Regions from separate parts of the Pseudoalteromonas sp. ABV4_021 genome, predicted to be linked through region 1. Evidence: predicted binding sites of a transcription regulator. Region 1 holds the regulator's gene; the other holds the start of a gene.
The links. The regulator LexA, encoded in region 1, represses DNA repair genes until DNA is damaged. The targets are predictions, from matches to a motif close to TACTGTATNNNNATACAGTA.

Region 1 (3,166 bases):
CCATAATGAGGCCATGAACTGTAGTCATTTGGTTAAAAAAGTGTGGCTCTACAAATTGTAAGCCTGGTTGAAATAATTCGGCACGAATAACCAGTGCCATTGCGCCACCCGTTAAAAACATTAACAGGGCGAATAACAGATAAAGCGTACCGATATCTTTATGGTTAGTGGTAAATAGCCAACGTTTTAGTCCTGTTGGCGTATGATGGTGGTGATGAGATTCAGCTAGTGTTGTCATTATTGTGCTTCTCCCACAGATTCTTGAATATCACTTGGTTGCACTGAATCGCCAGTGTTATTACCCCAAGCATTTCGCTCATAGGTCACTACTGCCGCTAACTCTTTTAGTGACAACATTTTGCTATAGCCTTGCATTGCTGTTGCTGGCTTGCCATGAACCACAATATCGATATGAGCTTTAACATCGCCAAGTGCTATTGGGCTATCTTTTAGCGCTGGGAACACACCTGGCAATCCCATTCCTGTAGGTTGGTGACACGCAGCACAATTAGCCATATACACTTGTTCTCCTAGCGTCATTAGCTCATCTTGAGATAATGTAAGATCAAGTGATGCTTTTTCTGCGGCCGCTGCTTGCGCTTTTTCAAGCTGCGCATTTGCCAACCACTGTTCAAATTCAGCAGGCTCTTTAACTTCAACAACCACAGGCATAAAGCCATGGTCTTTTCCGCATAACTCCGCACATTGACCGCGATAAATACCGGCCTCATTGACTTTAGTCCACGCTTCGTTGATAAAGCCTGGGTTAGCATCTTTTTTAACCGCGAATTCAGGTACCCACCAAGAGTGAATTACGTCGTCCGAAGTCATTAAAAAGCGTACTTTTTTTCCTTTTGGAATAATAAGCGGTTTATCAACATCTAACAGGTAGGTTTCTGTTTTTTGATCTTGGTTGGTGATTTGTTCACGTGGAGTCGAAAGAACAGAATAAAACGACACATCGTGGTCAAGATATTCATAATGCCACTTCCATTGTGACCCTGTAACTTTAATCGTTAGGTCAGCTTTAGTGGTGTCTTCCATGGCAATCAAGGTTTTGGTTGCAGGCACTGCCATACCAATCAAAATTACAAATGGAATTGCTGTCCAGAGTATTTCAATTTTGGTACTTTCATGAAATTGAGCAGGCACTGCTCCTTTTGATTTGCGGTGATGGATTATTGCCCAAAACATAATGGCAAATACCACTAATCCAATAACGCAACAGATATAGAAAATTGTCATATGGAGCTCGTAGACATCACGGCTGATGTCTGTCACCCCAACAGGTAAGTTATATTGACTCGTCCCAACTGCTAAAAAAGGAAAGCTCAATAGTAACCATAAGGATAGCTTCACTAGCCTCATGCTCGCTCCTTAGCTAATTATTATTATGTTGTTAGGAAATGGTCAGTGAAAGTTTTAGCGATTAAATCGCACGACGCACTACAGCATCACTCCATTTTCTTTATTATATTTGTTTTCTAAAAGCCGCACTTTGCTTAAAAAGAAAACAAGGTTACTACTAAGGTCTAGTAAACGATTAAATTTTACGCAAGTCAAATTTAAGATAAATTTTTTATAAATCTATAAGTTAGCGATTTTTGAAGATGTAAAAATAGAAGGGGCTATAGTAAGAAATAGGGTGTTTAAAAGCAGGTTGAGGCTAGTAAGGTTACTCACTAGCCAAGGTCAACAAAAGTGTATTACATCCAGTCGGCATTTCTAATAACACCAACCGCAAGGCCTTCGATATTAAAATGGCCATGCTCTAAATCGACTTTAATTGTGTCAAATTCATCATTTTCTGCATGTAACAGTACTTGTTTGCCTGCTTTTTCAAAACGCTTTACCGTTACATCTTCATCAACACGGGCTACAACCACTTGCCCATTATTAGCCACTGGCGTGCGATGAACAGCTAGCAAGTCTCCATCCATAATGCCGATATCCTTCATACTCTCACCACGTACACGCAGTAGGAAATCTGCACATGGGTTAAATAGGTTAGGATCAACTTGATAATGGCTTTCAATGTGCTCATTAGCCAAAATAGGTGAACCTGCGGCGACTTGACCAATTAACGGTAAACCTAATTGCTCTGGTTCATCTTCTTCCACTAAACGAATACCGCGGCTAGCGCCGGGCACCATTTCAATTACGCCTTTTTTGGCTAATGCTTTTAAATGCTCTTCTGCAGCGTTTGCACTTTTAAAACCGAGTGTCGATGCGATTTCTGCGCGCGTTGGCGGCATGCCAGTATCTTTAATAAATACTTTAACAAGTTCTAAGATTTGTGCCTGACGTTTTGTTAATGGTCTCATTCACTGGTTTTCCATACAGTACAGATAACTGTGAGTATATACAGTTATTCTTATTTCGCAACTTTTAATTATTTGATAATTAGCACTATGCTTAGTTACAGACGATAATTGCTGCAAATCAAAAATCATCGCAGTAAATTGCTTTATTTTTCCTCTGGCACGACCAGTTATTTAATCTTTTAGAGTTAACTGGTATGCTAGCGCCCCTTTTGTTTTTAGGTTGGTGTTATGAAGTTGGTTGGCTCTATGATTCAGTGGTTTGCAAACGGTATGAACAAGCTTTTAGTGCGTTCGAAAATTGTACCTGAACACCCTTTAGACAACCTAGCAATAGATAAAAACAAGCCGACCGTTTACATCACATTATTAAATTCTTTTTCTGATTTAGCCGCGTTGCGCAGCACCTGTAAAAAGCTCGGCTTACCTGACCCTCAGGTCACTCAGCAAATTGGTGATAAACAAGTTCCAAGATACATTCCAATTCACCACCGCTCGCCACTGTTTGGTAAAGCCAAAAAAGACAGTCCAGCGCTCGAAATCAGCGAAGAAATATTTGCAGCATTAAAGCAATCTGACGTTACCGATTTACAAGTTATTCCGGTCACCATTTTATGGGGACGCAATCCAGGCAAAGAAAAGCCAGGCCTTGGCACTATTTTATCCAGTTCTCTTACACCAAGCTGGTTGCGTAAGGTATTTGTCGTATTACTATCTGGCCGCGACAACTTAATTCGTTTTAGTCGTCCATTAGAACTATCGCAGCTTACTAGTAAGCAACAAAGTGATGATTTACCACATAAACTCATTCGTGTTGCCCGTGTTCACTTTAAACGTCAGAAACT
Region 2 (3,166 bases), 1.8 Mb from region 1:
TGCTTAATCAAAACAATGCGCTGATTAAACTTATCAACATATTTTTCGTTTTTACGTAGTAAAAAGTCTTTTTCATGACGTCTGAGCATCAGCATGTTGTTGCTCAACTCTTTACTTAGCGCTAGTTCGCTTCCGAGTTCTGCCATTTGATTTGTTGAATACCAAATTAGACTCGCCATTACTGCCATAGCTAAAATAATTAGCGCCGATAGTGACAAAAATGATCGTTTGATAGACATGAACACTCCTTATTCATCAGTAGAATTGCTCGTAATTTAGTACGATATTTAACTATCAATAATGCTAGGATCAGTTTTTAATTCTTGCCACAAAAATGTCATATTAGCGGCTTTTTATCTTGCTTTGATAATTGAACTGAGCAAATAAATCACCTTTATCATGGTAAAAACGATGAGGTTGAGTTGTCTATGTATTGTGATAATGAGATTACAAACTACTTTCTAGCAGCTATTTGTAATCATTAAAGCGTTAAATTTGTTTGCGATATGCGAAGCGCGATTGATGCACACGTTTACCGAGTACTCAGACAAACGAACACACTAGAAAGCATAAAATACCAAAGCTCATATACTTTAACTGACGAGTTAACTTTTAAATCTAAGTTTTGGCTAAATAAGTTATTTCCATTATTCCACTGGAAATAGCCATATCACAGCGTTTTATCACATTGATACGGCTACCCATGGCAATTGTTATCCTTTAATCTCGCCGTTTATCATTTAATACTTTACCAACAGTTACTTGAGGCCCACTATGGCTGCGTTTTTAGTTTTCTCGAATGTAGGTTGTATGTATGCCACGTATTAAAACGCTAGATGTACTGAGAGGTTTTGCTGTGTTAGGTATTCTGTTTATGAATATTTACTATCATAGCGTTTTTGAATTAGGTTACGTGCCGTTTCAAGTTACACCGCTTAGCGATAATGTGATTGAGGTGATAAATGCCTTTTTTATTGATGGTCGTTTTAGAGCCTTATTTTGTCTACTGTTCGGAGTAGGCTTAGCTATTTTGTACGATAAGTATGGCCAAGAAGATGCCTTTACGTTGTTAAAGTCGCGTTTGAATTGGCTTCTTATATTTGGCTTTATCCATAGCGTGTTTATTTTTTCTGGCGATATTTTGGTTAACTACGCACTAGCAGGGTTGATTGTTTATCGCGAAATAGGCAGTAGCCAAGAAGTTCTCTTAAAAAAAGCAAAAACTTATTTTGCTATCGGCTTTTCATTAATATTGCTGTTTGCGTTGATCCCAAACGAACCTATCTACCGCGATAGTGATGAATACTTCGAAATTATCAATACTTGGCAATCAGGTTATGGCGAGCAATTAATTCAGCAAATTGTGTTTACCATTATTATGTTTGTGTTTAGCTGGGTGTGTTTTATTTGGATTACCGCGGGCATTGTACTGTTTGGTGTTTATTTGTATCGCGCCGATTTTTTCAATACTGGTTTATCAACAAAGCAACTGCTTGCATCTTTATTGGTGGTGATAACCATATCGAGCATCGACGCGCTGCTACGTGTTAATTACGTTCACTTGGTTGAACTCACGATGTCCATCGCCACATTTTCAGGACTAGTATGCGCGTTAATGTATTGCCATGCTTTTATTAAGCTAAATGACAAGCTTACCGTGTTAAATAGTATTCTTGCTCCTGCGGGGCGTATGGCATTTACGCTTTATATTTTGCAATCAATCGTATTTGCGCTCTTCTTTCGCTACTTTTCACCTGAATTTGTGCATAGTGCAACGCGTTTAGACTATATCTACTTGTGTTTAATGTTCTCAGTTTTTCAGCTGGTATTTGCGTTTTTCTATTTAAAACTTTTCAAGTCAGGGCCAATAGAGTGGCTTTGGCGCAAAGCATATAGCGCAAAATAAGTTAAATTTTGTGCAACTGCGCGCAGTTTAAAAACTATTACTGGTAATCCATACAGTTATTAGTCATTATTAGTTATCACAAGAAAACATCGCAAAAGGTGTGCATTGGCAATAATACTTGGCATCGACCCTGGCTCTCGCTTTACGGGCTATGGTTTAATTAAACAGCAAGGTATGAAGTTTGAGTACTTGGGTAGCGGCTGTATTAAAATGGGCGAAAAGCCGATGGCCGAGCGCCTTAAAATAATTTTTCAAGGTGTGACTCAGCTAATTGAACAATATCAGCCAGATAGCTTTGCGATAGAACAAGTATTTATGGCGCGAAATCCCGATTCTGCATTAAAACTTGGCCAAGCCCGTGGCGCTGCCATGGTGGCGGCTTCGCTTCAGTCACTTGAGGTGTTTGAATATTCCGCAAGGCAAGTTAAACAGGCAGTTGTTGGCACCGGTGGTGCTGACAAATCGCAAGTACAACACATGGTAAAGAGTTTTTTAAAATTGCCTGGTACACCACAAGCAGATGCCGCCGATGCGTTGGCAATCGCCATTTGCCATGGCCATTCACAACAACATTTAATCAAGCTTTCAGGGCAAGCGAGTAAAACAGTAAGAGGACGATTAAGACGATGATAGGGCGATTACGCGGAACATTAGTAGAAAAACAGCCACCGGAGATCTTAATTGAAGTGAGTGGCGTTGGCTATGAAGTGAATATGCCAATGACCTGCTTTTACAACTTGCCGAAAGAAGGTGACGAAGCGGTTGTTTATACCCATTTTGTGGTAAGAGAAGATGCACAGTTATTGTTTGGTTTTAATAATAAAACTGAACGCGCGTTATTTCGTGAATTATTAAAAGCCAACGGTGTAGGGCCTAAATTAGGTTTGGCAATTTTATCGGGTATGTCTGCCGAACAATTTGTTGCCTGTGTACATAACGAAGATGCAACAAGCTTGGTTAAATTGCCTGGTGTTGGTAAAAAGACTGCTGAGCGTTTAGTGCTTGAAATGAAAGACAGGCTGAAAGATTGGGGTATGGACCTCTTTACTCCTTATACCGATGGTGCAATATTGGAAATGCAAGAAGATCCAACCGTTAAAGGCTGTGCACAAGATGATGCAATTGCAGCGTTAATGGCACTCGGTTATAAAGCAAATCAAGCGGAAAAAGCCGTTAAAGCAATTAAAGGCACTGGCTTATCAAGCGAAGCGCTAATTAAAGAAGCGCTAAAGGCAATGATGTAAGATGATTGAAGCAGAT

Region 2: the regulator LexA is predicted to act here: its motif matches at 1,945-1,964, upstream of ruvC (crossover junction endodeoxyribonuclease RuvC).

The regions. Positions count from the first base shown of each region.
Region 1 covers NZ_JBSWVB010000001.1:2,892,400-2,895,565, forward strand. The annotation lists gene ctaD (cytochrome c oxidase subunit I) at 1-238, opposite strand, end outside; gene coxB (cytochrome c oxidase subunit II) at 238-1,368, opposite strand; gene lexA (transcriptional repressor LexA) at 1,707-2,324, opposite strand; gene plsB (glycerol-3-phosphate 1-O-acyltransferase PlsB) at 2,553-3,166, shown strand, end outside.
Region 2 covers NZ_JBSWVB010000001.1:1,106,910-1,110,075, forward strand. The annotation lists gene ACXAFE_RS05255 (methyl-accepting chemotaxis protein) at 1-239, opposite strand, end outside; gene ACXAFE_RS05260 (DUF418 domain-containing protein) at 815-1,906, shown strand; gene ruvC (crossover junction endodeoxyribonuclease RuvC) at 2,012-2,536, shown strand; gene ruvA (Holliday junction branch migration protein RuvA) at 2,533-3,150, shown strand; gene ruvB (Holliday junction branch migration DNA helicase RuvB) at 3,152-3,166, shown strand, end outside.